One region of the Mesorhizobium sp. WSM4884 genome, then DNA from elsewhere that is predicted to be linked to it. Evidence: predicted binding sites of a transcription regulator. Region 1 holds the regulator's gene; the other holds the start of a gene.
The links. The regulator PhoB, encoded in region 1, activates phosphate uptake and scavenging genes when phosphate is short. The targets are predictions, from matches to a motif close to TGTCATNNANCTGTCAT.
Positions count from the first base shown of each region.

Region 2: P9236_RS21010 (LTA synthase family protein) is a predicted target of PhoB. The motif match lies at 11,994-12,010, and genes of this name have one in related genera.

Region 1 covers NZ_JARTVO010000013.1:135,547-150,612, forward strand. The annotation lists gene P9236_RS20640 (hypothetical protein) at 68-409, shown strand; gene P9236_RS20645 (hypothetical protein) at 600-821, opposite strand; gene P9236_RS20650 (response regulator) at 1,687-5,058, shown strand; gene pstS (phosphate ABC transporter substrate-binding protein PstS) at 5,708-6,766, shown strand; gene pstC (phosphate ABC transporter permease subunit PstC) at 6,832-7,818, shown strand; gene pstA (phosphate ABC transporter permease PstA) at 7,822-8,673, shown strand; gene pstB (phosphate ABC transporter ATP-binding protein PstB) at 8,670-9,473, shown strand; gene phoU (phosphate signaling complex protein PhoU) at 9,491-10,198, shown strand; gene phoB (phosphate regulon transcriptional regulator PhoB) at 10,218-10,907, shown strand; gene P9236_RS20685 (ROK family transcriptional regulator) at 11,222-12,457, opposite strand; gene xylF (D-xylose ABC transporter substrate-binding protein) at 12,817-13,857, shown strand; gene P9236_RS20695 (sugar ABC transporter permease) at 14,105-15,066, shown strand, end outside.
Region 2 covers NZ_JARTVO010000014.1:27,398-42,463, forward strand. The annotation lists gene purF (amidophosphoribosyltransferase) at 1-967, opposite strand, end outside; gene P9236_RS20965 (CvpA family protein) at 1,076-1,753, opposite strand; gene radA (DNA repair protein RadA) at 1,781-3,184, opposite strand; gene P9236_RS20975 (replicative DNA helicase) at 3,434-4,924, opposite strand; gene P9236_RS20980 (small ribosomal subunit Rsm22 family protein) at 5,144-6,109, opposite strand; gene P9236_RS20985 (YnfA family protein) at 6,179-6,499, opposite strand; gene P9236_RS20990 (cyclopropane-fatty-acyl-phospholipid synthase family protein) at 6,566-7,852, opposite strand; gene rplI (50S ribosomal protein L9) at 8,138-8,722, opposite strand; gene rpsR (30S ribosomal protein S18) at 8,937-9,185, opposite strand; gene rpsF (30S ribosomal protein S6) at 9,185-9,673, opposite strand; gene P9236_RS21010 (LTA synthase family protein) at 9,996-11,924, opposite strand; gene fabD (ACP S-malonyltransferase) at 12,222-13,175, shown strand; gene fabG (3-oxoacyl-[acyl-carrier-protein] reductase) at 13,476-14,213, shown strand; gene P9236_RS21025 (spore coat protein U domain-containing protein) at 14,262-15,066, opposite strand, start outside.

The DNA.
Region 1 (15,066 bases):
AAAATGGCGAGGACGCGCGATGAGGAACACAGCAAGATTTGCGGCCATCATTGGGACGATGGTAGCGATGTCTTTTTCGGCCGATGCCGCGTCGCTCAACACCATGAACGAGGTCGGCGACGCCCTGCAGGCCTGCTGGACACCGCCCGCAGATTCCGGAAATGCCACGGTCACCCTGAGCTTCAGCTTCAAGCGCGACGGCACGCTGATCGGCCCGCCGAAGCCGACGGCCATCAAGGTCAACGGTGATGACAAGGCGCGTCAGGCTTATGTCGACGCGGCGACCGCCGCCTTGCGCAATTGCCTGCCGCTCAGCTTCTCGCCCGCGCTCGCGAAAGGGATTCCGGGAAAAGTCTTTACGATGCAGTTCAATTCGCCGAAGAATAACGCCAAAGCGGTTCAGCAATAGAATTGCCGGAGCTGCCCAAATTACCTTGCTTAGTTCCTAAAGCGCGTCGCAATGAACCGAATTCAGGTGACGCGCTTTAAGTCTTCGTTTTGGTGCATGTCGTTCTCCCAAAACCGGCGCGCACTTTTGGGCGACATGCATTAACCGAAAACCGCTATGCTCTATGGGATCGCTCCACGCGCGAGCCGCATCACATTGCGGCCGGCCGGCGGCGGGCGTTCGCGTGCTTTTCCAGTTCGGGCATTTCGAAGACATAGTCGCTCCACGCCGATTCCGGAATTTGCCCGGCCAGATAGCATTCCAGCAGCAGATTTTGCTCAGGCGTCAGATGCCTCGGCGCCCGCTCATGATCCAGTCCGAGCGAATGGATCAGGTTCCTGGTCAGGCCAGAGACGGTGAAGTGAACAGACATCTTCAGTCTCCCTTGCGTTGCGCCGATAACGTCAAATGCTAGCCGAAAGTTTCATCAGCAGTCTGTGATCGCGGTCGCATTCGAGCCGGCCGAAGGCGCGGGACCGCTCAAACTGAGATGGAAAGCGATGTTTCTATTGTACGGCAGGCGGGGCTGCGCACCAGTCGGACAAGGGATCTACATCAGGCCCTAAAGTCGGCTTCAAAAGAGCGAAAGTGGGATCTAGTCGCAGACGACACGATAGCGCTTGCCGGGCCCGCTGACATTCCTGCATGCGAGCGCCTTCTCCGGCTGGGAGGGCGCATCGGGCGAGTCCGGCTGAAAGGACGGCCTTGTCGAAGCCGGCCTGAGATGCCTTCGGCTGGACGGGCTGGCCGGCGCGCTCGGCGGCAGAGGAAATACGTCGGACGCAATCTGCCGCGTGGCGGTTGTTCCTGGCGGGGCCTTGTCCCAAATGCGCCTGACGTCCATCCGGCTTGGAATGATAACCGTGCCGTCGTCGCTGCGCGTGCAACCGCTTGCCGCCAGCAGCGCCGGGCAGAGAACAAAAGTCAGCATTCGACCAAGCATCAGCAATACCCCCACCGATTTTATAGCCCGGCAGCGGTGGGTCCGCCAATGGACGGATTACCGCATCAGGCATGGGACCAGCGTCCTACCGAGGTGCGTCGCCCTGAAACGGAGTGAGGCGACGCGCTTTGGTTTTGTTTCGCGCATGTCGCTCGAAGCCGCCGCATGGTTTTGGGCGACACGCGCTAACGGCACCGGGCGTGTTCGGTCGCGAATCGGTAAGGTTAGCGGATCGTTAATGCTTGTCGGGCACATTCCGCCGACGAACTGGCGAGGTTCGGCCTTGGGGGTAGGAATGGCGGATTCGGACGGGACGGTCGGGGCGGGCGACGCGCGTGATTTTCAAAGGACGATTGCGGTCGGAAACGAGATATTCGCCGCAACGCAGCACGCGGCAGGGGCTTCGGAAGCGCTTACCAATCTTCGCCTGATGGTCGATTCGATGCCGATCGGCGTCATCGTCCTCAATGCCGATCTCAGGGCGGAGATCATCAACCGCGCCTTCTATGATTTCTGGCAGATCGATCCGCTTCGCGCCGCGGTCGGCTGCGGCTTCCGCGAGCTGATGGAAGCGAGCCGCGACGCCGACCCCTACGGGGCCGACCAAGCCACCTGGCAGCGCCACATCGCCGAGCGCGAGGCGGAAATCCGGGCGGGCGTTGCCGGCTCCAGGCAGCTGCCGCGCAATGACGGCCGCACGCTGGTCGCTTCCTTGGCTCCGCTTGCCGGCGGCAAGCGATTGATCTCCTATGTCGACATCGCCGACATGAAGCATCGCGAGACCGAGGCCGAGGATGCGCGCAAGAACCTCGCAACCGTGCTGGAGTCGCTGCCGGCCGGCGTCATCATCTATGACCGCGACGACCGGTTCGTCTTCGCCAATCGCAAGCTGCAGGATACGCTACCGGCTCTGAAGCCGGCCTGGCAGCCAGGCCGCACCTTTCGCGAGGCATTGGCGCTCGGCCATTCCGTGGGCTATTTCCGGTCGAGCGGCGACAGTGAGATCGACAGCCTCTACGGCGTCGATACCGAACGCTGGCTCGACGCGATGCTCAGGCGCTACCGTTTGCCCAATTCGTCCTACGAGCGCCTCAATCCCGACGGGCGCTGGTACCAGGTATACGACATGCGCACCGACGACGGCACGTTCATCGGCGTGCGCGTCGACATCACCGGCATCAAGACCCGCGAGAAGGCGCTGCGCGACTCGATGCAGCAGATCGATCTCTACCGGCATGTGATGGACGAACTGCCGGTGGCCGCCTTCATCAAGGCCGAGGATCTCTCGATCGAGTTCGTCAACAAGGCCTGGTGCGCGCTGACCGGCATTCCCAAGGAAGACGTCATCGGCAAGACGGACCGCCAGCTTTTCGGCGCCGAGGACGCTGAAAGCTATAGCCACGACGACACCGAGGTCGTCGCCACCGGCAAGGGGCGCGAGGTGGAGGAACCCGTCACTCATCGCGACGGCACGGTGCGGCAGCTGATGACGCGCAAGAGCCGCCTCGTCGCCATCGACGGGTCGGTGCATCTGGTCGGCTCCAGCACCGACATCACCGACGTCAAGGCGCGCGAGCGAGCGCTCAAGGAAAGCATGCGCGAGAACGAGGTGTTCCGCAGCCTCATCGACAACGTGCCCGTGTCGATCTACGCCAAGCGCTCGGATCTGAGGCAATTCTACGTCAACAAGGGCTGGTGCGACCTCACCGGCTTCAGCAAGGAAGAGGCGATCGGCAAGACCGATGTCGAGATATTCGGCGCCGACGGCGAGGCCTTCGTGGCGGGCGACCTCGCGGTGCTGCGTACCGGAGAGACGCAGGAGATCGAGGAGAAGGTGACGCTGCCCGACGGCAGCGTGCGCCACCAGTTCGCGCGCAAGGGCGCGATGATCGCGTCCGACGGCTCGCTCTATCTGATCGGGTCGACCACGGACATAACGGAACTGAAACAGCGCGAGGCGGAGCTCAGAGAGGCACGCCAGCGTGCCGTGCTCGCCGATCGTGCCAAGTCGGAGTTCCTGGCCAATATGAGCCACGAAATCCGCACGCCGATGAACGGCGTGCTCGGCATGGCCGAACTGCTCGCCAAATCGGACCTCGATTCGAAGCAAAAGACGTTCACCGACATCATCGTCAAATCCGGCAACGCCCTGCTCACCATCATCAACGACATCCTCGACTTCTCCAAGATCGACGCCGGCCAGCTCGTGCTGGACCCGGCGCCCTTCAATCTCGCCGAGGCGATCGAGGATGTGGCGACGCTGGTTTCGACGCGCGCCAAGGAGAAGGATCTCGAGCTCATCGTCCGCGTCCAGCCTGGGCTCGACGGGCAGTTCGTCGGCGATGTCGGCCGCCTCAGGCAGATCGTCACCAACCTGCTCGGCAACGCGGTGAAATTCACCGACGAGGGCCACGTGCTGGTCGACGTCACCGGCGAGCGGGTTCCGGCCGGCACCAGGCTCACCATCTCGATCACCGATACGGGCATCGGCATTCCCGAGGACAAGCTGAAGCTGGTGTTCGAGAAATTCAGCCAGGTCGACACCTCCTCGACAAGACGGCACGAGGGCACCGGCCTCGGCCTTGCCATCACCTCGCGGCTGGTCGAGCTGATGGGCGGCGAGATCGGCGTCGACAGCGCCGAGGGCAAGGGCTCGACCTTCTGGTTCACCGTGACGCTGCCGCGGGCCGCGCAAAGCGGGCAGCGGATCATGCCGGTCGACGTGACCGGCGCGCGCGTGCTGATCGTCGACGACAATGCCGTCAACCGGTCGATCCTCAGCGAGCAGATGGCCTCGTGGACCTTCGATTCCTGCGCGGCGGAAAGCGGCGCCGAGGGACTGAAGGTGCTGATTGCCGCCGCCGCCTACGGCGTGGCCGTCGATTGCGTCGTGCTCGACTACCAGATGCCGGGCATGACCGGCGCCGAAATGGCGCGCATCGTGCGCAACACCGCCGGCCTCGCCCACACACCGATCATCATGCTGACCTCGGTCGACCAGTCGCTCGCCAGCGCCGCCTACCGCGATCTCGGCATCGATGCGCAGCTCATCAAGCCGGCGCGCTCCTCCATCCTCTTGGAGACGCTGGTCGCCACCATCCAGCGCCATCGCCACAGCACGACGGCCATCCACGCGCCTTTGGCCGGCGGCGTCGGATCGGCACCCGGCGCGCCGCCGGCGTCGACGGCACAAGCGACGGCGTCGGATCGCGTGCTGCTGCAGCCACCACCGGCGCGGGCCCGTCCGCGCCCGGCCGGCGTGGAGAGCGGGCTCGACATACTCGTCGCCGAGGACAACGAGGTGAACCAGCTGGTGTTCACGCAGATCCTTGGCGAAACCGGTTATCATTTCGAGATCGTCGCCAACGGCCGCAAGGCGCTCGACGCTTTCGGCAAGCTCAACCCGCGCATGGTCCTCATGGATGTGTCGATGCCGGAGATGAGCGGTCTGGAGGCGACCGCGGCCATCCGCAAGCTTGAAGGGGAGACGGGCACACATGTGCCGATCGTCGGCGTCACCGCGCACGCGCTGAAAGGGGACCGCGAACGCTGCCTGGAAGCCGGCATGGATGATTACCTGCCGAAGCCGATAAGCCCGAAGGCGCTGCTCGAGAAGCTCGAAAGATGGCTCGGTCCCGGCGCCGAGGTCCGCCGCAGCGCCGGCTAGATCGGTTCATCGTTTCACGGAACCGCCGAACCGCTCTAACTCTTTGTTTTTACGCAATTCCGGGCGAAAAACCGCTCATACTTTTCCTGGAACTGCTCTAAAAGCAAATCCAGGAAAAATGCGCGGCGGCTGGACTTTTTCTACCCGGTCGACCGCCGGCGCGCTTCCGTCAGCGGGCCGTCTGATCGCTTGACGCGGACGTATGGTGTGATCGCACCATACCAAAGCGGAGGCCAAGCCAAGACAATAGCCCTTGTCGATTCCGCCCCTCGGTTACGGGCGGGAGCAGCGACCGCCGGCAAGGAACAGCGTCGACTCTACCCCAACGGACCTGTTTTCGGCGATGGCTATGCCATGATCCGCTCTGGCATTCGGCAACGCGCTCTCGTCCGGATTTTATTTCCCGGCGGCCGATATTTAGGCCGCCGGGATAATTTTTGTTTCAAAGGTCAGACAAGTTACTGATTCCGGCGGCAAACTCCGACTGGTCCGCGAAGCGAGCCGGAACTCCTCTTAAATTCGTCCAATCAGTCGTTACGCGGCTGACACGAAACTGTCATCCAACTGTAATAATCGAGGGCTATTGCGCTCACCGGGCGCCGTCAGAAGGCGGTGCCAAGAGACCATATTCCGAACAGGAGCAGGCCACATGAGACATTTCATCCGCTCGGCGGCCGTTGCGATTGCAATGGCTACGGCGTCCACGCTCACCTTGTCCGCCGCTTGGGCTGCGGACATCTCGGGTGCCGGCGCCACCTTCCCCTATCCGATCTATGCCAAGTGGGCCGACGCCTACAAAAAGGAAACCGGCATCGGCCTCAACTATCAGTCGATCGGTTCCGGCGGCGGCATCAAGCAGATCAAAGCCAAGACCGTGACCTTCGGCGCTTCCGATGCGCCGCTCGGCGGCGACGATCTCAAGTCGACCGGCCTTGCACAGTTCCCGATGGTGATGGGCGGCATCGTTCCAGTCGTCAACCTCGAAGGCGTCAAGCCGGGCGAGTTGGTTCTGGATGGCCCGACGCTGGCCGACATCTTCATGGGCAAGATCACCAACTGGAACGACGCGGCGATCAAGAAGCTCAACCCCAAGATCAAGCTGCCCGACCAGGCGATTGCGGTCGTCCACCGTTCCGACGGCTCGGGCACCACGTTCAACTTCACATACTATCTCGGCGACGTGAGCGCCGACTGGAAGGCAAAGGTCGGTGTCGACAAGGCAGTTGAGTGGCCGGTGGGCATCGGCGCCAAGGGCAATGAAGGCGTTGCCAACAACGTCTCGCAGACCGGCGGTGCCATCGGCTATGTCGAATACGCCTATGCCAAGCAGAACAAGCTCACCTATGCCGACATGGTCAACAAGGACGGCAAGAAGGTCGCGCCGACCGGGAAGGCGTTCTCGGCCGCCGCGGCCAACGCCGACTGGAGCTCGCAGCCGGGCTATGGCGTCATCCTCGCCAACCAGCCGGGCGCGGAGTCATGGCCGATGACAGCAGCGACCTGGATCCTGGTCTACCAGAAGCCCGACGACGCGGCGGCCACGACCGAAGCGCTCAAGTTCTTCGCCTGGTCTTATGCCAAGGGCGACAAGATGGCCGCCGAGCTCGACTACGTTCCGATGCCCGACAAGGTCGTGAAGAGCGTCGAGGAAATGTGGGGCAAGGACATCGTCGACAGCAACGGCAAGCCGCTCTACTCGGGGATGTAATTACCGGAATCGAGGAGGGCGCTTCCGGCGCCCTCCTGTCTACCTTTTGAAATGCGAGGGGCTCGATGAGTGCCGTTTCCGAAGCCGTGACATCGTCTGCCATGCGGACCAGAGAAGCGACGGTGCGGCGCTTTGCGCTGACCGACACGATCTTCCGGACGGCCACGCGTCTTGCCGCGATCCTCGTCCTGGTTATCCTCGGCGGCGTCGCGATTTCATTGTTTGCCGGCTCATGGGAAGCGCTGTCGAAGTTCGGCGTATCCTTTCTGACTACGGAGGCGTGGAACCCGGTCACCGAAAATTTCGGCGCCCTTGCGCCAATCTACGGCACCATCGTCACGTCGGCGATCGCCATCATCATTGCCGTACCGATCGGCATCGGCATCGCCGTCTTCCTGACCGAGCTTTGCCCGCGCCCGCTCAGGCGTCCGATCGGAATCGCAGTCGAGCTGCTCGCCGGCATTCCCTCGATCATCTACGGCATCTGGGGCCTGTTCGTGTTCGCGCCGTTCCTGCAGACGACGGTGCAGCCCTTCATCATCGACATTTTTCACGGCATACCGGGGCTCTCCAGCCTGTTTGCCGGCCCGCCCTACGGCATCGGCCTTTTGACGTCGTCGCTCATCCTTGCCATCATGGTGCTGCCGTTCATCACCTCGATCACCAAGGACGTGTTCGACACGGTGCCTGCGGTGCTCAAGGAATCGGCTTACGGCATCGGCTGCACGACCTGGGAAGTGACGCGGCGCGTGGTCATCCCCTACACGCGCGTCGGCATCATGGGCGGCGTCATGCTCGGCCTCGGCCGCGCACTCGGCGAGACGATGGCCGTCACCTTCGTCATCGGCAACGCGCATCGCATCAGCGCCTCGCTGTTTGCGCCAGGCACGACGATCTCGGCGACCATCGCCAACGAATTCACCGAGGCGGACGGCGAGCTTTATACGTCCTCGCTGGTGGCGCTCGGCCTGATCCTGTTCATCATCACCTTCATCATCCTCGCCATCGCGCGCTACATGCTGTTGCGCATCGATAGCCGCACGGGAGCATGACCGATGTCGGTAGCCATGTCGCTTCACCAGAGACGCAAGCGCAAGAACGGCGTGATGATGGCGCTGTGCGTCATCGCCGCGGGCATCGGCCTTGCCTGGCTGGCGCTGATCCTCGGTGCGCTGATCTACAAAGGCCTGTCCGGCGTTTCGCTGGTGGTCTTTACCGAGATGACGCCACCGCCCGGCGATGCCGGCGGCCTGCTCAACGCCATCTACGGCAGCATCATCATGACCATCATCGGCATCGTCGTCGGCACGCCGATCGGTGTGCTCGCCGGGACCTATATGGCGGAGTACGGGCGCTTCTCGCGGCTCACCACGGTGGTGCGTTTCATCAACGACATTCTGCTGTCGGCGCCGTCCATCATCGTCGGCCTGTTCGTCTATGAGCTGATGGTGCGGCCGATGGGCCATTTCTCGGCGATCGCCGGCGCGGTCGCGCTGTCCATCCTTGTGATCCCCGTCGTGGTGCGCACCACCGAGGACATGCTCAACCTGGTGCCCAACGCCTTGCGCGAAGCCGGCACCGCCATCGGCGCGCCGCGCTGGGTGGTGATCCGTTCGGTCGCCTATCGCGCGGCGCTTTCCGGCATCGTCACCGGCATATTGCTGGCGATCGCCCGCATTTCCGGCGAGACGGCGCCCCTGCTCTTCACCGCGCTTAACAACCAGTTCTGGTCGAGCAATCTCAACGCTCCGATGGCCAGTCTTCCGGTGACCATCTTCCAGTTCGCCCTAAGTCCCTATGAGGAATGGCAGCAGCTGGCCTGGACGGGCGCGCTCATAATCACCCTGACGGTTCTCGGGCTGAGCATCTTCGCCCGCAGCCTTACCGGACGCAGAGAGGACAGATGAAACCTATGTTGTCCACCGACCTTAACGTAGCCGACACGGCCGTCGAGAAGGCCAAGATCGAGGTCAAGAACCTCAACTTCTACTATGGCCAGTCGAAGGCGCTGAAGGACATCAACCTGTCGCTGCCCGAGCGCAGCGTCACCGCCTTCATCGGGCCGTCGGGCTGCGGGAAGTCGACGCTGCTGCGCGTGCTGAACCGCATCTACGAGCTTTACCCGAAGCAGAGCGCGGAAGGCCAGGTGCTGCTCGACGGCAAGAACATTCTCGACCGCTCGCAGGACCTCAACCTGCTCAGGACCAAGATCGGCATGGTGTTCCAGAAGCCGACGCCGTTCCCGATGTCGATCTACGAGAACATTGCCTTCGGCGTCAGGCTGTACGAGAAGATCAGCAAGGCCGAAATGGACAACCGCGTCGAATCGGCGCTGAAGCGCGCGGCGCTCTGGAGCGAGGTCAAGGACAAGCTCAACGCCAGCGGCCAGAGCCTTTCCGGTGGTCAGCAGCAGCGGCTTTGCATCGCCCGCACCGTGGCGGTGAAGCCGGAGGTCATCCTGCTCGACGAGCCGGCCTCGGCGCTCGACCCGCTGTCGACCGCCAAGATCGAAGAGCTGATCGACGAGCTGCAGGCCGACTACACGATCGTGATCGTCACCCACAACATGCAGCAGGCGGCGCGCGTGTCGCGGCAGACGGCGTTCATGTATCTCGGCGAGCTGGTCGAGTTCGACCGGACGGAGAAGATCTTCACCTCGCCTCGCGAGAAGCGCACGCAGGACTATATCACCGGCCGCTTCGGCTGAGTTCATACGAGGACATAATCATGGCCCATACGGTCGCTTCCTTCGACGAGGATCTGAGGCAGATCAGCCAGCTTATCCGTGATATGGGCGATCTCGCCGGCTCGATGGTCGGCGCGTCGACCAAGGCCCTGCTCAATTCCGACAACGCGCTGGCGCAGCGCGTGGTTTCCGACGACGCCATCATGGACGCACGGCAGCGCGAGCTCGACGATCGCGCTATCACGTTGATCGCCAAGCGCCAGCCGATGGCCGACGACCTGCGCAGTGTGGTCGGCGCCATCCGCATGGCCGGCGACCTCGAGCGCATCGGCGACCTCGCCAAGAACATCGCCAAGCGCGTCGGCTCCGTCGGCGTCAGCGCCGCGCCGCGCGACCTGTCGCACTCCATCGACTCGATGGCGCAGCTGGTGCTGATCCAGGTCCAGGGCGTGATCGAGGAGTACACGGCGGGCGACGCCACGGCGCTCGCCAAGCTCCGGAACGACGACGAGCGCATCGACGTCAAATACACCTCCGTCTTCCGCGAGCTTCTGACCTACATGATGGAGGATCCGCGCAACATCACGGCCTGCACGCATCTCCTGTTCTGCGCCAAGAATCTGGAGCGCATCGGCGACCACGTCACCAACATCGCCGAGAACGCCTATTATGTGCTGACCGGCACCCAATTGCCCGCGAACCGTCCGAAGCAGGACGAGACGGCGATGTCGGCGCCGGCGGCCTGACAGCGAAGGTACCTGCTAAATGATCGCGCCACGTATCATGGTGGTGGAGGACGAGGAGCCGCTGGGGGTGTTGCTCCGCTACAACCTCGAATCCGAAGGCTATCAGGTCGAGGTGGTCACCCGCGGCGACGAAGCCGAAATCCGCCTGCAGGAGAACGTGCCCGATCTCCTGGTGCTCGACTGGATGGTGCCGGCGGTTTCCGGCATCGAGCTTTGCCGGCGCCTCAGGATGCGGCCCGAGACCGAACGGCTGCCGATCATCATGCTGACGGCGCGCGGCGAGGAAAGCGACAGGGTGCGCGGCCTCTCGACGGGCGCCGACGACTATCTGGTCAAGCCGTTCTCGACGCCTGAATTCATGGCCAGGGTCAAGGCGCTGTTGCGCCGCGCCAAGCCGGAGGTGCTTTCGAGCGTGCTCAAGGTCGGCGACATCGTGCTCGACCGTGAATCGCACCGCGTCTACCGCAAGAAGAGCGAGATCAGGCTTGGCCCGACCGAGTTCCGGCTGCTCGAGTTCATGATGCGGCACCCCGGCCGGGTGTTCTCGCGCAGCCAGTTGCTCGACAACGTCTGGGGCGAGACGATCTATATCGACGAGCGCACGGTCGACGTGCATGTCGGGCGCCTGCGCAAGGCCGTCAACAACGGCCGCATGCCCGATGTCATCCGCACCATACGCGGGGCGGGGTACGCGATCCGCGAGGATTAGTCTTCCTGTGGAGGCGGTAACAGGTTGAATCCGATCGTATGCGCCGGCGATTGGCTCAGACGCTTCTGACTTCGTCATCCACGGGCGGAGCAAGGAGCGAAGCGACGCAGCGCAGACCCGAGGATCCATTCCGTGACGTCGACGCGCCACTACGGTGCAGAATTCCGTTCCGCTGCGCCCTGCGTCCGAGGTAACGGCACGGATTCCAAGGTCTTCGCGACGGAGCTTCGCTCCTGCTTCGCCCTGGTATGACGAAGCTTCGGGACCTTCGCAAATCTCCGACGTCTAGCAGGACACGATCACTTCAAAGCTGTTCAGGCGACGTGCTTGCCCGCTCTTGTCTGCACGCCCGGCGCGAAAATCTCCTGGTCGACGAAGGTCAGCGCGCGCATGGCGCAGCCCTCGCGGATCAGCGGCAATTCGTTCGGCTCGGTGTCGAAGGAGATCGATTCCGAGTGCTGGCCACCGGCGGTTTGGGCGATGGCCTCGCGCAGCGACGGCTCGATCAGGTCGAAAGCGGCGGCGCTGACGCCGACCATGGCGACCGGCGCCGGGTCGATCAGCGCGAACAAGCTGCCCAGGCCGAAGCCCAGCGCCTCGCCCGCCCGGCGGTATGCCTCGCGCTCCGGGCCGTCCTTCTCGCGCGCCTTGGCGGCAAGCGCCCGCATGTCGGCGTCGCCGACATCGACCGGCTCGGCGTCCTCGCTCATCTTCATGGCGCTGCGCCAGATGGCGTAGTTGCCGGCATAGGCCTCGACGCAGCCGCGGCGTCCGCAACGGCAGAGCGCGCCGCCCGGACGATGGATCATATGGCCGAACTCGCCTCCGGAAGAATGCGTGCCGGTGAACAGCTCGCCCTTCAGCACCAGGCCCATGCCGATGCCGTGCGAGAGCAGGATGGCTATGAAGTTGTCGCGATAGCGGTTGGGGTCTCGCCATTGCAGCGCCACCGCCATCATGTTGCAGTCGTTTTCCATGGTGGCCGGGATGCCGAATTCCTTTTCCAGGATGTTGGCGAAAGGAATGTCGGTCAAAGGCGTGATCGGCGACCACAGCATTGCCCGCGCATGGGAATCGGTGATGCCTTGGATACCCATGGCGATGCGGGCAACGCTGCCGACATCGAGGTCGGGATCTTTCAGCCGGCGCCGGACGATCGCCACACATTCGCCGATCAGCTCGTCGCGCGGCATGGTCAGCGTATCGAGGCGCCGTTGCTCCTCGGCGATGACCTGCCCGGCATAGTCGATGACGGCGACGGAAAGGAAATTCAGCGACAGCACCACCGTCACCACCGCGGCCGCCTCGGGATTGAGGGCGAGGCCGACCTGCGGCCGGCCGCGCTTAAGCGATGCCGCCTCGCTCGGCTTGCTCTCGGCCAGGATGCCTTCCTGGATCAGGTCCGAGGAAATTGCCGAAATGGTCGAGTGGCTAAGCCCCGTGGTCGCGGCGATCTCCGTGCGCGACGGCTGGCCGGCGCGGCGCACGGCCGAGAGCACCATGGCGCGGTTGCGCCGGCGCAGGTCGTCATGGCGGATCCCGACCGACATTTTTCTCCTCCCGGTCAGCGCGGCCTCTTGATAATGCATGGGCCGTCGGCGACGCGCCAGATCGGTTCAGTCGCGGATGCACCACCGAACCGCTCTGGATTTTTTGTTTCATTCAGTTCCAACGGGGCAACGCTTCCGCGCTTCTGTGCAACTGTTTTGGAATAGTGGCAGAAGCGGACGGGGCTGTCATTATTTATTGCGGGCCTCGAAAAAAAGTTCGCGGCACCTCAAAAACCATCAGAATCGCAGTTGACAGCGCTTCGGCGTTGGATCAGTATTTTTTCGAGGCTCGAAAAAAAGCCTCTGTGCCGGCCTTCGGGCCAGTCTGGGTAGCGCCGCGATGGCGCAGGGAGGAAATCATGAAGAGATTCGCAACCGCCATGCTGGCGGGTGTCGCCATGTCGTTGACGCTGGCGTCGGTCGCAGAGGCGAAGGACAAGGTGATCGGCGTTTCGTGGTCGAATTTTCAGGAAGAGCGCTGGAAGACCGACGAAGCGGCAATGAAGAAAGCCATCGAGGCCGCCGGCGACAAATACATTTCGGCCGACGCGCAGTCCAATCCGGGCAAGCAGCTGACCGACGTCGAAAGCCTGATCTCGCAGGGCGCAAACGCGTTGATCATCCTGGCGCAGGATGCCTCGGCGATCGGCCCGGCGGTGCAGAAGGCGCTCGACGAAGGCATTCCGGTGGTCGGCTACGACCGCCTGATCGAGAACAAGGACGTGTTCTACCTGACCTTCGACAACAAGGAAGTCGGCCGCATGCAGGCCCGCGAGGTGTTCAAGGCCAAGCCTGAAGGCAACTACGTCTTCATCAAGGGCTCGGGTGCCGATCCGAATGCGGATTTCCTGTTCGCGGGCTCGATGGAAGTGCTGAAGGAAGCCATCGACAGCGGCAAGATCAAGAATGTCGGCGAAGCCTATACGGACGGCTGGCTGCCTGCCAACGCACAGAAGAACATGGAGCAGTTTCTGACCGCCAACGACAACAAGGTCGATGCGGTCGTGGCGGCCAATGACGGCACTGCCGGGGGCGTCGTCGCGGCGCTGACGGCTCAGGGTCTGGCCGGCACCGTTCCGGTCTCGGGCCAGGACGGCGACCACGCGGCGCTCAACCGCATCGCGCTCGGCACGCAGACCGTGTCGGTGTGGAAAGACGCGCGCGAGCTCGGCAAGAACGCCGCCGAGATCGCCTCGCAGCTCGCCGACGGCAAGAAGATGGGCGACATCGCCGGCGCCAAGGACTTCACCACGCCTGGCGGCAACACCGTCAAGTCGCTGTTCCTGACCCCGATTGCCATCACCAAGGACAATCTCAACATCGTCATCGACGCGGGCTGGATCAAGAAGGACGAAGTCTGCGCCGGCGTCGCGGCTGGCGCGGTCGCAGTCTGCAATTGAACCGGGCCTAAGACGGTCCAAAGCAAACGCCGCGGCCGGAAAGCCGCGGCGTTTGCCAAAGAGCTTCTCGCTCGAATAGAGCCGGGAAAGCGAATGGAGCAGTTCAGCGTCCAGTAAGATCGCCAAGCCGCTCCCAACGGTTCGTTTCCACGCAATTCCGAACGGAAAGCGGTACACACTTTCGCTCGAATTGCTCTAGCATCGTGGTCCGGCATCCGCGCCAGACGGCAGCCGGTGGGAGGATATCATGACCGATACGACCTCTGATACGCCGGCCAACCCGGCCGCGGATCGCGCACGTGCTTCCGAACTCAGCGCGATCGGCCGTTTCCTCAAGGCGACCGAACTCGACACCCGTATGCTCGGCATGGTCGGCGCGCTTCTGATCATCTGGATCGGCCTGCACGTCATTTCGAGCCTGCGGCTCGGCGTCAATCCGCTCGATTTCGACAGCCGCACGTTCCTTACGCCGCGCAATCTGTGGAACCTGTCGGTGCAGACCTCGGCCGTGGCCATCATGGCCTCCGGCATGGTGCTGGTCATCGTCATGCGCAACATCGACCTCTCCGTCGGCTCGGCCGAGGGGCTGATCGGCATGGTCATGGGCTTTGCCCAGGTGCATTTCCTGGTGCGGATGGTTGGGCTCGAGCTCGGCAATCCGTGGATCTGGGTGCTGGCGCTGGCCATCGGCCTGGCGCTCGGTCTGCTGATCGGGGCGTTCCAGGGCTTCGTCATCGCCTATCTCGAGGTGCCGGCCTTCATCGTGACACTGGGCGGGCTGCTGGTGTGGCGCGGCGCCGCCTGGTGGGTCACCAGCGGCCAGACGGTCGCGCCGCTCGACGCCACCTACCAGCTGATGGGTGGCGGGCCGGCCGGCTCGATCGGCGCCAGATGGAGCTGGGTGGTGGGCGTCGTCGCCTGCCTGGCGGTGGTGTTTGCGCTGTTCCACGGCCGGGTGCAGCGCAAGCGCTTCCGTTTCCCGCTCCGGCCGATCTGGGCCGAGACGCTGCTCGGCGCGGTCGCCTGCGCGATCATCATGGGCGCGGTGTGGCTGGCCAATTCCTATCCCTGGCCGGTCGGCATCGTGAACCGACACGCCGCCGCCAACAACATCACCGTTCCCGAGGGCGGGTTGTTCATTGCCCATGGTATCGCCATTCCGGTGCTGATGGCGGTCGCGGTCGGCCTGATCATGACCTTTATCACCAA
Region 2 (15,066 bases), on a different contig from region 1:
CGAAGGGAATACCCGCGGCCTGGCTGAAGCCGATCGCGGCCGGCGTGCCGGAATCCGGCACCGGAACGACGATGTCGGCCTCGACCGGGCTTTCCTGCGCGAGTTCCGCGCCGATGCGCTTGCGCACCTCGTAGACGTTGCGGCCTTCGACGGTGGAATCCGGCCTCGCGAAGTAGACATATTCGAAGATGCAGAAGCGGGTCTTCTGCGGCTCGAACGGGAACAGGCTCTCGATGCCCTTGGAGGTGACGACCACCATTTCGCCGGGCTTGATGTCGCGCACGAAGCGGGCGCCGATGATGTCGAGCGCGCAGGTCTCGGATGCGAGGATCCAGGCGCCGTCGAGGTCGCCGAGCACCAGCGGCCGGATGCCCAGCGGGTCGCGGCAGCCGATCATCTTCTTGGCCGTCATCGCCACCAGCGAGAAGGCGCCCTCGACCTGGCGCACCGCATCGATGAAGCGCGAATTCAAATCGCGCTCCTTGCTGGTCGCGACCAGGTGCAAAAGCGTTTCAGTGTCGGAGGTCGAGGAGAAGATCGAGCCCTGCTTTTGCAGCGCGCGCTGCACGGTCAGCGCATTGGTGAGGTTGCCGTTATGGGCAACGGCAAGGCCGCCTTCGGCGAGTTCGGCGAAGAAGGGCTGGATGTTGCGTATACCGGCGCCGCCGGTGGTGGCGTAGCGCGTGTGGCCGATGGCGCGGTTGCCCTGCAGGCTGTCGATGACGCGCTGCTTGGTGAAGGTGTCGCCGATCAGGCCGACATGGCGCTCGACGTGGAACTGGGTGCCGTCATAGGAGACGATGCCGGCCGCTTCCTGGCCGCGATGCTGCAGGGCATGGAGCCCGAGTGTGACGATGGCCGCGGCATCCTGCCGGCCGAAAATACCGAACACGCCGCACTCGTCGTGGAAATGATCGTCGGCCTCGGCGGAAAGGACTTTGCCTGCATCTGCCGTTGAGTCTGCCATTGGGGGCTCAAGCTCCGCTAAAACCGCCATATAAGGCGATCGCCCGTCGAACGCAACGCACGCGATGCCGCATTCATAAAATGCCTCGGGCCAGCGCTGGCCCGAATTTCAGTTTGCCGGCGCCGGAGCGGGAGCCGGGGCAGGCGCTGGAGCCGGCTCGTTGTCGGCCGGCGCCTCGCCTTCGCTGTCGTCGGGTACCGGCGCGTTGTCGTCGCCGGTGGCCGGCGGCTCGGCCGCGGGCTGGTCGTTCGTCGCAGGCGCGCCGGCCTGCGGCGTGCCTTTGTGCGTATATTTGTTGACGAGCTCCTCGGTGTTCTCGGGCAGCACGCTTTCGAGCTTGGCGCCGATCGTCTCGAGCAGCGGCCGCGACTTGGCGTTGGCGACCCAGGCGGGCGCCTTGGCGCCGGCCAGCCAGTTGAAGAACAAAAGCGCCACCGCGACGACCAGGATGCCGCGCGCGGCGCCGTAGAGGAAGCCGAGCGTGCGGTCGAGCGCGCCGATGCGCGAATCGATGATCCAGTCGGCGATCTTCATCGTGATCACCGAAACGACGATCAGCGCGATGACGAAGACGATGCCGGCGGATGCGGCCATCGCAATCTTGTCGTTGTCGACATAGGGCTGAACGTAGGGTAGGACCGGCTTGTAGAAGAAGAAGGCCGCCGCCGCCGCCGCTGCCCAGGACACCACCGACAGCACTTCGCGGGAAAAGCCGCGCACCATGGCAAGCATTGCCGAGACCAGGGTGAAGCCGACGAGAATTCCGTCAAGCAGCGTAATCGGCATGTCTTTCGCCCCACATCATGAGCCGCATCACTCCCCTTCGTCGGCGCGGCTGCGTCGTGAGCCGGCTATGCGCGCCACGAGGTCGGAAAGCTCGGTGGGCTGGAAAGCGCCGGCCCCGATTCCCCCGGCAAGTTCCTCGCTGCCGAGAGGCAGCACCGCGCTTCCGAAACCCAGCTTTTCGGCCTCTTTAAGGCGCTGCTGCGCATGCGCAACCGGCCTTACCGCGCCCGACAGGCTGATTTCGCCGAAATAGACGCAATCGGCGGGAAGGGCAAGACCGGTGAGCGAGGAAACAAGTGCTGCGGCGACCGCGAGATCGGCCGCCGGCTCCGAGATGCGATAGCCGCCGGCGACGTTGAGATAGACATCATGCTGGCCGAAACGGACGCCGCAATGCGCTTCCAGCACCGCCAGCACCATCGAGAGCCGCGCGCCGTCCCAGCCGACCACGGCGCGGCGCGGCGTGCCGAGTGAGGAGGGCGCCACCAGCGCCTGGATCTCGACCAGCACGGGCCGCGTGCCCTCCATTCCCGCGAAAACCGCCGCGCCCGGGGATTTCGCGTGACGCTCGCCGAGGAACAGCTCGGATGGATTGGAGACTTCGCGCAGGCCCTTGTCCGACATCTCGAAGACGCCGATCTCGTCGGTCGGCCCGAAGCGGTTCTTCACCGTGCGCAGGATGCGGAAGTGGTGATTGCCTTCGCCCTCGAAATAGAGCACACCGTCGACCATGTGCTCGACGACGCGAGGGCCGGCGATCTGGCCTTCCTTGGTGACATGGCCGACGAGCACGATCGCGGCCCCCGTGGATTTCGCATAGCGGATCATGGCTTGAGCGGCCGCCCGCACCTGGGTGACGGTGCCCGGGGCCGAATCGGCAAGGTCTGTCCACAGCGTCTGGATGGAATCGAGGATGACGAGGTCCGGCCGCTTGCCGTCCGCGATCGTTGCCAGGATGTCCTCGACATTGGTCTCGGCGGCGAGCTCGACCGGCGTCGAGGCGACGCCGAGGCGCTGGGCTCTCAGCCTGATCTGCGCGACCGCTTCCTCGCCAGAGACATAGACGATGCGGTGGCCTTTCGAGGCGAGCGCTGCGGCCGCTTGCGTCAGCAGCGTCGACTTGCCGATGCCGGGGTCGCCGCCGACCAGAAGCGCCGAGCCGCGCACGAAGCCGCCGCCGGTGGCGCGGTCGAGCTCGCCGATGCCGGAAACGATGCGCGGCGCGTCCTCGATGTCGCCGGCCAGGCTGGTGAGCACCACGGCGCGGCCCTTGCGGGCATTGCGCGTGTTCGCAGGTCCCGAGCCGATGCCGCCGGCCGTGCCTTCCTCGACCAGCGTGTTCCACTCGCCGCAGGCATCGCATTTGCCCGCCCAGCGCTGATGCACGGACCCGCAATTCTGGCAGATGAACTGGACGCGGGGTTTGGCCACGCTGTTACCTTCCCGCCAGTTGGCGAGCGCCGCGATCCTTCGCGCCCCCCTCTGTCCTGCCGGACATCTCCCCCACAAGGGGGGAGATCGGATTGCGCGACGGCTTTCGCCAATTTTCAGCGCTGCAGAAAAGAATGCCGGCGCGAGCGAGAGCCAATCTCCCCCCAAGTGGGGGAGATGTCCGGCAGGACAGAGGGGGGCGCCGTAGAGCGCGATCATCCGCCATTTGCGGTGCGGTCACGAACACGCCTACTCGAACCTTTCCGGCAGATGATGCTCTTCCGCCAGATCGGAGAAGCGCGTGAACTCGCCGTGGAAGGCGAGGCTGACCGAGCCGGTCGGTCCGTGGCGCTGCTTGGCCACGATGACCTCGGCCTTGCCGCGCGCCTCGTTCATCTCGTTTTCCCACTTGATGTATTCGTCGGTGCCGAGCTTCGGCTCGCGGTTCTTTAGGTAGTATTCCTCGCGATAGACGAACAGCACCACGTCGGCGTCCTGCTCGATCGAGCCCGATTCGCGCAGATCCGAGAGCTGCGGCCGCTTGTCGTCGCGGCTTTCGACCTGGCGCGACAGCTGCGACAGCGCGATGATCGGCACGCCGAGCTCCTTGGCCAAAGCCTTCAAGCCCGTGGTGATCTCGGTGATTTCCTGCACGCGGTTCTGCGAGGCGCGGGCGCTCGAGCCCTGCATCAGCTGGATATAGTCGATGACGATGAGGTCGAGGCCGCGTTGGCGCTTCAGCCGGCGCGCGCGCGCGGAGAGCTGCGCGATAGAGATGCCGCCGGTCTGGTCGATGAACAGCGGGATCTTCTGCATCGTCTGCGAGCAGGCGACCAGCTTCTCGAAGTCCATCTCGGTGATCTCGCCGCGGCGGATCTTCGATGACGAGATTTCGGTCTGCTCGGAGATGATGCGGGTGGCGAGCTGTTCCGACGACATTTCAAGCGAGAAGAAGCCGACCACGCCGCCGTTGGCGGCCTTGAACGAGCCGTCGGCCTGCTGCGCCGGTTGATAAGCCTCGGCGATGTTGAAGGCGATGTTGGTGGCCAAGGAGGTCTTGCCCATGCCCGGGCGTCCGGCAAGCACGATCAGGTCGGAAGGCTGCAGGCCGCCCATGCGGCGGTCGAGGTCGCGCAGGCCCGTGGCGATGCCCGACAAGTGGCCGTCGCGCATATAGGCGGCGTTGGCCATGTCGACGGCGGTCTTGACGGCATCGTTGAAGCTTTCGAAGCCGCCGTCGTAGCGGCCGGTCTCTGCCAGCTCGAACAGGCGCCGCTCGGCGTCCTCGATCTGGTCGGAGGGCGACATGTCGACCGGCGCGTCATAGGCGATGTTGACCATGTCCTCGCCGACGGTGATCAGCGCGCGGCGCGTGGCGAGGTCATAGATGGCGCGGCCGTAATCGGTGGCGTTGACGACGGTGACCGCCTCGACGGCCAGCCGCACGACATATTGCGCCACCGTCATGTCGCCGACCTTCTCTTCCGCCGGCAGGAAGGTCTTCAGCGTGATCGGCGTCGCGATCTTGCCCATACGGATGAGCTCGGCCGCGACCTCGAAGATGCGGCGGTGCAGCGGCTCGTAGAAATGCGCCGGCTTGAGGAAATCCGAAACCCGGTAAAAAGCGTCGTTGTTGACGAGGATGGCGCCGAGCAGCGCCTGCTCGGCCTCGATGTTGTTCGGTGCCTCGCGATAGAGCGGTTGCTCCGCGACGCCTATCTTGGGCGCTGCTTCTGCCATGATGTCCCCGATTCCGATCCCGCTTCCTCGATATCAGAACTGGACAAGCCGGTGCTGACTTATATGCAACACTGGGTTTCGAACCGGCCTTGATGCTCGCGATTCACAGCCAAAATTTTTTCGTGGAAAGAACGGGATTGACTCGAATCGAAGACAACAAGGCTAGCTGTTTTCGACCGTGAACAAAACAAGAAAATGCATCGCTCGTTCCGCGCTGGGTTAGGTCAGCGTGTCGCCCCAGTCCGCCCGCCGCGCCGCCTTGAACACATCGCCGTCGCGTTTGCTGAACAACTGCTCGCCGGCGCTGCCGTCGGCCTGGCAGAGTTTGAGCACGACCTTGCCGGACCCGATCTTCGGCGGCGCGATCACCCGCGCCGCGCGCGTCGGCGCCGGCTGTCGCGAGGCGGCGAGATAGATGAATTTCTCGTCCTCCCACGGCACGTCTGCCTCCTTGGTCAGCCGATGCAAGCGCGAGCGGGCGACGCGGCGCGCAAAATGGCACCAGTCGGGCGGTGCGAGCGGGCAGGGCGCCTCGTGCGGGCAGGGCGCCGAGACATGCGCGCCGGCTTCGATGAGCCGTGTCCGCACGGCGAGGATGCGCTGCCAGCCGGCCGGCGTGCCTGGCTCGACGATCATCAGCGTGTCGGAGGTCAACCGCCAGAGCCGGTCGACGAGCTTCGGCAGCGAGGCCGGCGCGATCTCGTCCAGCACATAGGCCGCGCTGACCAGGTCGGCGGGCTCGAAACCTTCGAGATCGATGGTGGCGTCGCCAGCGACCCAGCTCGCGCGAACAGCGACCGTGCCGGCCGCCAGCGACTGCCCGATCTTGCGCACCGCAGCGCTCGCCTCGACCAGAACCGCCCGTTCGAGCTCAGGCCAGGCGTCAGCCGTGGCCCAAAGCATCGTGCCAGGCCCGGCGCCGACATCGAGCAGGCTTTTCGGCTGGAAATCCGGGCGGGCATCTGTCAACGCGTCGAGGCTGGCGCGGACGGCGGCGTAGGTGGCGGGCAGCCTGGTCGCCAGATAGGCCCTCACCGCCATGTCTTCGCCCATGTGCAGGCGGCCGTCGCGCAGCTCGGCGCGATAGCGTTCCGAAAGCGTGCGCGCCGCCTGTTTCAGCGCCGGCAGCGGCACCTTCTCGAGCAGGCTGTCGACGCCTTGCCGGAGTGGAGCGGGCAGTTCCATCTCAGGCTCCCTTAGAATCAAAGAGATAGAGCATGATGTCGTCCGAAAGCCGCTTCACACTTTTCGGCATCATGCTCTGGGCGCGAGCAGGATAACCGAGGCGCCGACGACGCAGAGTGCTGCCCCGCCAAGGTCCCAGCGGTCGGGCCGCACGCCTTCGGCCAGCCAGAGCCAGGCAAGCGAGGCGGCGATGTAGATGCCGCCATAGGCTGCATAGGCGCGCCCGGCGGCGTTCGTGTCGACCAGCGCCAAAAGGAAGCCGAACAGCGCCAGCGACAGCAGACCCGGCGCCAGCCAGAGCGGCGATTTTTCCAGCCGCCACCAGGCCCAGAACGAAAAGCAGCCGCCGATCTCGGCAAGCGCCGCTGCGATGTAGATCAGGTAGGTCATGAAAAGGCCTCGCGAACGAGACCTTTTTCGTGGCGTCAGGTCGCGATGGCAAGCGGCAATGCGCAGCTACTCGACCTTCTTGCGGCGGGTCGGCTTCCTGGCGGCGGCAGGCGCCGGCTCCTGGTGGCCCATGTCGCGCAGCTCCAGCGCCTTCTCGCATTTGGCCATGTAGTCGCGCGTCATCGGCAGCGTGTCGTTCTTCTTGGCGAGTTGGATCTGGAAGATGACCAGATCCTGCCATCGGAAGGCGGCTTCCGAGGCGGCGAGGTAGAACTCCCACATGCGGCAGAAGCGCTCGTCGTAGATCGCCTTGGCCTTGTCGCGGTTGGCGGCAAAGCGCATGCCCCAGTGCTTCAGCGTCTCGGCATAGTGCAGCCTGAGCATCTCGATGTCGGTGACAACCAGACCCGACTTCTCGACTGCCGGCATCACTTCGGAAAGCGCCGGGATGTAGCCGCCCGGGAAGATGTATTTGCGGATGAAGGCGCTAGTCGCCCACGGCACGCCGGACCGGCCGATGGTGTGGAGCAGCATCACGCCGTCTGGCTTCAAGAGCGTCGCCGACTTGTCGAAGAAGGTGCGGTAATGGTTGACGCCGACATGTTCGAACATGCCGACCGAGACGATGCGGTCGAAACGTTCGTTGAGCGCGCGATAGTCCTTGATGTCGAAATGCACCCGGTCCTGCAGGCCCATCGCATGCGCGCGGTCGGTGGCGACGCCATGCTGCTCGGTGGACAGCGTCACACCCTGCACGTCGACGTCGAAGGTCTTGGCGAGATAAAGGCCGAGACCGCCCCAGCCCGAGCCGATGTCGAGCACCGTCTGGCCGGGCTTAAGCCTCAGCTTGGCGGCGATGTGGCGCTTCTTGGCGAGCTGCGCTTCGTCCAGCGTCATGTCGGGCTGTTCGAAATAGGCGCAGGAATACTGCATGTCCTCGTCGAGGAAGAGCTTGTAAAGCTCGCCGGAAAGGTCGTAGTGGCGCTGCACGTTGCGGCGCGAGCGCGAGGCAGTGTTGATCTGCTGCAGGCGACGGAACGCGTGGCGCAGACCCTCGATCGCCTTCGACCACGTGGCGTCGATGCCGCCGCTGCCCATGTTCTGGAAAGCGATGCGCATCATGCCCAGCACCCCACCCTCGAGGATGTCGAGTTCGCCGTCCATATAGGCCTCGGGTACGGCCAGCATCGGATCGAAGCTGATGGCGCGCTCGGCATGCGTGGTCTTGATGTGCATGTGCACGGGTTCGCCGCTGCCATCGCCGAAAGTGACTGTCGAGCCCTTCGGCCCGGTGACCTTGAGATTGCCCGTGCGCACCAGGCGGTCGAGAATGCGCTTCAGAAGAATATTCATGACCAAATGTCCCTCAAGGTCAGGCCGACTTCCGCGCGTGGCCCCAAAACGGCGTCGGTTTCGGGAAGGGCCTGCGCGAAAGTCACAGGCACTACGTCGTCATTGCTGCGTCCAAAGGACGCGCGACGCTGTAGTCTGCCTCAAGATATGGGGGTTCGAAAAGTTCCATTTGGCATAAAAATGCCCGGGTCGCATGCCCGGGCATTAGTCCAGAATTCTGGAGGGCCTGCGAGCCGGAGCGACGCTCCGGCTCTGTCGATCGGCCCGTAGGTTGGGTCTTGTCGATCAGGCGTTGTCTTCGCCGCCTTCGAACTCGGCGTTCGGGTCGAAGAAGTTCTCCGGCCGGGCGTTGTCGTTGATGTCCTCGCCATAGATGGCTTCGGCCGTCGTCAGCGTCTCGCCCTTGGCCTGGCGCTCCGCCTCTTCTGCCGAGCGGGCGACGTTGAGCGTCACGGTGACCTCGACTTCCGGGTGCAGCGCGATCGCCACGTTGGAGAGGCCGATGGTCTTGATCGGCTGGTTGAGCTCGATCTGGTTGCGGCTGACGGAGAAGCCCTCGGCGGTCAACAGTTCGGCGATGTCGCGGGTCGACACCGAGCCGTAGAGCTGGCCGGTCTCGCCGGCCGAGCGGACGACGATGAAGCTCTTGCCGTCGAGCTTCTCGGCGACCTGGCTGGCCTCCGACTTGCGCTCGAGGTTGCGAGCTTCGAGCTGGGCGCGCTGGCCCTCGAACTTCTTCTTGTTGGCTTCGTTGGCGCGCAGCGCCTTGCCCTGCGGCAGCAGGAAGTTGCGGGCGAATCCGTCCCTGACCTTGACGGTGTCGCCCATCTGGCCGAGGCGGGAAATGCGCTCGAGGAGAATGACTTCCATGGTTTCGTTCCTTCGGTTTGGCGTCATCCGGGATGACGTCGGATTCTTGTGGAACAGGTCAGGAAGCAAAGGGCGTCGTCGCCGGTGTCGCTGTCCTGCCTGTCAGGCAGTTAGAGGTTTATGGCCTCAACTCGGGATTTGAACCTATCCTCCGCGGCGCCCGTCGCCGTGGGGTCGACGCGGGCGGCAAGCCGCCCGCATCAATACGTCCAGCTTAGCGAACCACGTAGGGCAGCAGGCCGAGGAAGCGGGCGCGCTTGATCGCCTTGGCGAGCTCGCGCTGCTTCTTCTGGCTGACGGCGGTGATGCGCGACGGCACGATCTTGCCGCGCTCGGAAATGTAGCGCTGCAGGAGACGCACGTCCTTGTAGTCGATCTTCGGGGCGTTGGCGCCGGAGAACGGGCAGGTCTTGCGGCGGCGATGGAACGGGCGCCGGGTCGGGATCTGGTTGATGTCGACCATTATTCTGCACCCCCTTCAACGTTTTCTCGCGGACGGCGCGGACCGCGGTCGCCGCCGTCACGGTCGCCGAACGAACGCGGGCCACGGTCAGCGCGGTCGCCGAACGAACGCGGGCCGCGGTCACCACGGTCGCGGTCGCCGAAGCCGCCGCGCTCGGAGCGCTCTTCGCGCTTCTGCATCATCGCCGAGGGACCTTCCTCATGCGCCTCGACCTTGATGGTGAGGAAGCGCAGCACGTCTTCCGACAGGCCCATCTGGCGCTCCATTTCGTTGAGCGCGGCCGGCGGGCAGGTGATGTCCATCAGCGTGTAGTAAGCCTTCCGGTTCTTCTTGACCCGGTAGGTGAGGGACTTCAGTCCCCAGTTCTCGATCCGGCCGACCGATCCGCCGTTGGCGGTGATGACGCCCTTGTACTGTTCGACAAGCGCATCAACCTGCTGCTGCGACAGGTCCTGCCGGGCAAGAAACACATGTTCGTAAAGAGCCATTATGTTTTACTGCCTTTCTTCGTTTCTCTCACCGGCCCTCGCGGCTAAGCCTCTGCAACTTGTCTGACCCGTCTTCGGAGAGCGGGGAAGAAAGGAGCATCGCGAGACGGTCGAGAGCGGAGACACGGGAGGCCAAAAGCGCTTACGGCTTCATGACGCGGTCTTTCAGACCACGGCCCTCCGTTCAGCCCCCAGCAAGGACCGGCAGATTGCCGGCGTCTATACAGCAATTCGCAAGGAAGGCAAGCGCGGCAGACAGGATCGGCGATTCCACGATGCTGCAGGGTCGGAAATCTCCGGCGTTCGCGGATTGGTCACCGGCTCAGCTCATATGCGCGACCAGCGGGACCACGGTCTCCGGGAAGAAGTCGGGCGCGGTATGGCGCTTGCCGAACATCATGTCGTATTGGATCAGCCTGAAATCGTTGATCGCCGGATCGATCTTCTTCTGCCTCGCCCAGTCGGGCGTCGCTTCGCCGGAGGGCGACAGCAGAAGGTTGCGGTCGACGACCCGGTAGCGCTCGCGCAACGCGCCGAGGAAGCCGGTGTAATAGGGATGGGTGATCCCGGCCGTGGTGAGGATATGGTAAGGCAGGAAGGCCGGGCTCACCGCGCCCAGGTTTTCGACCGGACCGGAGTGGTTCGACCAAATGATCAGCGGCGTGTCGTGATGGTCGAGCGCGGCCTCGGGCGTCGGCTCCTTGCGTGGCGCGACATTGTCCTTGAGAAAGCCTGTCTCGACATAGACCGGGCCGAGCGGCGGCAGATGGTCGCCGAAGAAGGCGATGATGGTCGGCCGCTCGCGCTTCTTCGCCCAGTCGATCAGGCGCTGCAGGCCGCGATCGGCATCGGCCGAGCCCTCGGCATAGGAAAGCAGCGATTCCCGTGCCCAGGTGCTGATCGGCGCGTCGACCGCATGGGTCGGATTGTAGTAGCGGTACGGCTCATAAGGCCCGTGGTTCTGCAGGCTGACCGCGAACAGGAACACCGGGTCCTCGCTGGTGTCGGCTTCGCGGATGATCTCGTCGGTCATTGCTGCGTCGGAAGCCAACGGTCCGCGCTTTTCCATCGGCGGCAGCGTTTCCTCCGAGCGGAAGTCGCTGAAACCGAAATCGGCATAGACGGCGCCCCGGTTCCAGAACCAGTTGGTGCCTGGATGGATGGCACGCGCCCGGTAGCCCTCGCTTCGCAGGAAGGTCGCCAGTGACGGCGTCGGCGTGCGCACATATTGCTGGTAGGGGATCGAGCCCGCCGGCAGGAAGGCGTTGGAGAAGCCGGTCAACGCCTCGAATTCGATATTGGCGGTCATGCCGCCGAATTCCGGCGAGAACATCGAGCCGGAGCGCAGCGCGCGCACCGTCGGGATCGGATCGGGCTTGATGCGGACACCGGGAAGCTCGGTCGGATCCCAGAAGGATTCGCTCATCACCACGATGATGTCGGGCTTCTCGTCCGGCACCGTGGCGGCGACTTCGGGGCGCACGATCGCGTCCATCGTCTTCTCGGAATAGCCGGGCGGCGCCGAGACATGCGCCATCGGAACGTTCATCGCGAAGGCGAGCGCAAAACCGTTCGAGGCATAATTCTCCTTCTGGTCCCACATGATCGGGATGATCTGCAGCCTGTCGCGCGTCCACGAGAAGGTGGCGTAATCCATGATCGAGACGAAGAAGGCGAGCAGCGGCACGGCCAGCGTCAGCCGCGCCAACCGTCCCTTCCGGCTGAGGATCGGCACGCGCCGGCGCCAGTGCCGCCAACCATAGACGAGCAGCGCCAGGCTGCCGATGATCGCCACGCCGAGCAGCGCGGCCGTCCAGGGGCGCTCGCGCACCAGGAGCGGCATCAGCGCCATGATCTGGCGGGCGTAGAGGAAATCGGTCGGATAGAGCGGGTCGCCGAGATAATGCGATTTCTGATGGCCGACGAAGGCCAGCGCCAGCGTCAGCGGCGCGACGATCATCAGGCTCTGATGGCTGCGGCCGAGTACGGCATCGAGCCCTACCAGCACCAGCGCGAAGACGACGATGGTGGTCCATCCCGGCTTGAAGGGCTGCAGGAAGAAGTCTACCGTGCCGAAGAAGTCGCCGCGCACGATCCATTCAATGGCGAACACCAAGAGCGCGGAGGCAAGCAGCGTCGCGAGACCGTAGCGGACGATCGGCCATCTCCGCCCCGGCAGATAACCGGTGGACGGATCGTCTTCCAAGAATTGCGGCACGCGCTGGGCCGTGCCTTTCCTGATTCTTGCCACGTCGCTTCCCCCGGCCCTTGCCGCGCTTCTTGCGTTCGCGCTTCGCGTCTTCCACACGCGTCACGCTTCTGTCATCGAAATGTCACGCAAAGCTAGCGCCTGTGGCGGAAATAAGAAGAGCCAGCAAACGATTCGTGAGCGGTTTTCATCAGGTGTGATCACCAAAAAGCCTTACGGAACAGGGACTCGGGCCGGATTTTCGGGCTGAACTGGGCTCTGGGCGGGCAGCCTCGGACTTGACTTGGCCGTCCGCCTCGCGTCAGAGGCAGGGAAAAACCAGTCGCTGGAGACTTGAAAATGGCCGTCGCATTCACCTTTCCGGGACAGGGCAGCCAAGCCGTCGGCATGGGCAGGGACCTCGCCGATGCCTACCCCGAGGCGCGCCGGGTGTTCGAGGAGGTCGACGAGGCGCTTGGCGAAAACCTGTCGAAGCTGATCTGGGAAGGGCCTGAAGAGACGCTGACGCTGACGGCCAACGCCCAGCCGGCGCTGATGGCGGTGTCACTTGCGGCGCTGAGGGCGCTGGAGTCGCGCGGCTTTTCGCTGAAGGACAAGGTGGCCTACGTCGCCGGCCATTCGCTCGGCGAATATTCCGCACTTGCCGCGGCAGGTTTCGTCTCGGTCGCCGATGCCGCGCGGCTGCTGCGCATCCGCGGCAACGCCATGCAGGCGGCGGTGCCGGCTGGCGAAGGCGCCATGGCCGCCATCATCGGGCTGGAGCAGGCCGATGTCGAAGCCGCCTGCGCCGAAGCGGCACAAGGCTCCGCCAAAGGGGCGGTTTGCCAGGTCGCCAACGACAATGGAGGCGGCCAGCTGGTGATTTCCGGCGCCAAGGCGGCCGTCGAGCTGGCGGCGAAGCTCTGCACTGAGAAAGGCGCCAAGCGGGCGCTGATGCTGCAGGTCTCCGCTCCCTTCCATTCGGCGCTGATGACGCCGGCCGCGGATATCATGCGCGAGGCGCTCGCCGGCGTGGCGAAGAGCGCGCCCGTGGTTCCGATCGTCTCCAACGTCACCGTCACGGCCACCAACGACCCGGACGAGATCGCCCGCCGCCTGGTCGAGCAGGTGGTCGCTCGCGTGCGCTGGCGCGAGACGGTGGAATGGTTCGGCCAGAACGGTATTGCGACGCTCTACGAAGTCGGCGCCGGCAAGGTGCTGTCGGGCCTGGCGCGCCGCATCAACCGCGACATCGTCACCGGCGCCATCGGCACGGCGGCGGAGGTCGAGACGGCGCTGGCGGCGTTGGGATGAGCCCCTGCTTTCGTCATTCTAGGGCGGAGCAAGGAGCGAAGCGACGCAGCGCAGACCCTAGAATCCATGCCGTGACTTGGAAGTGCCGCTGCGGTGCAGAATTCTGCTCCGTTGCATCCTTCGGCCAATGTTACGGCATGGATCCTCGGGTCTACGCGTCCGCTTCGCTACCGCTCCGCCCGTGGATGACGACGGGAAGGAAGCCTTCGCTAATGTCCACGCTTGTCTAGCGTGACTTGGACGATATGACGTATACGGAACGCGACTGCTTGCAGCCGTCTGGAAAATGAGGTTGGAAAAATGTTCGAACTGACCGGCCGCAAGGCGCTCGTCACGGGCGCATCGGGAGGCATCGGCGAGGCGATTGCCAGGGTGCTGCACAGCCAGGGCGCCGTCGTCGGCCTGCACGGCACCCGTGTGGAGAAGCTGGAAGCCTTGGCGAGCGACCTCGGGGAGCGCGTAAAACTCTTTCCGGCCGACCTGACGAACCGCGACGCGGTCAAGGCGCTCGGACAGAAGGCGGAGGCCGACCTCGAAGGCGTCGACATTCTGGTCAACAATGCAGGCATCACCAAGGACGGCCTGTTCGTGCGCATGTCGGACGCCGATTGGGATTCCGTGATCGAGGTGAACCTCACCGCCGTGTTCCGGCTCACCCGCGAGCTCACCCATCCGATGATGCGCCGCCGCCATGGCCGCATCGTCAACATCACCTCCGTGGTCGGCGTCACCGGCAACCCGGGCCAGACCAATTACTGTGCCTCCAAGGCCGGTATGATCGGCTTTTCCAAGTCGCTGGCGCAGGAGATCGCCACCCGCAACATCACCGTCAACTGCGTCGCCCCGGGCTTCATCGAATCGGCCATGACCGGCAAGCTCAACGACAAGCAGAAAGAGACCATCATGGCGGCGATTCCGATAAGGCGCATGGGCACCAGCGCCGAGGTCGCCTCGGCCGTCGCCTACCTCGCTTCCAATGAGGCGGCTTACGTTACGGGCCAGACCATCCATGTGAATGGCGGCATGGCGATGATCTGAGGACGGTCAGCGACATTCGCCAGGCAAACTGATCTCTCGTCCCGGACCTCAGTACGTGACGGTGACGACGACCGTGTCGGTATAGACGCCGGCCGACGGCGTTGCCTGTGGCGGCACGCGGCCATAGACGGTCAAGTTCTGCGCCACACCGCTTCCGGTTCCAGGCACCGTGCTGCCGGGCGTCGACGAGTCGCCCCATGGCAGTGTCCGGCCGGCATCCCTGTAGAGGCCGTAGGTTACCGTTTCCGCACCCTTCGACATTTTGCGCGCCGTCGGAGGCGAGCTGGTCGTGCCGCCGTTAAGAGATACGCTATAGGCCGCCGCCGGCGTGCAGGTGACCGAAATCTGGCCGGTCGCGTCGACATTGGCGTCGAGAACCCCCGTCGATCCGAAATCGATGTTCTGGGTCGACACGAGGCAATTGGGGGCGACCGTGGCACTCACCGTGAAGGATGGGCTTGGGGCCAGGATACCGAAACCCGAATCGCAATTGTTGCCGATGCTGTAGCGATAGCGAAATTCGGTATATGCGCCGGAAAAGGCCGAGAGATAGCTTCCGGGCGGCGTCGTTCCCTGACCGCCGAATACCGTGCCGTAGATGGTCGCCGTGCCGGACGCCGCGCCCAATATGTTCGGCGTCAATGCCAACGCCGGTGCGCGGGAAGCATATGCCCAAGTGTAAGTGCCCCAAACCACGCTGCGCGCCGAATCCGAATAGAGCTGATAGTTCAGACTGTTGGCTCCGTTCAGCATCTGACGGGCATTGGCCGACGATGCGCCTCCCGTGCCGGCCCCGAGATTGGGGCAAATCAGGATTCGCTGTCCCACCAAACCAAGGCAATCCATGCTGATC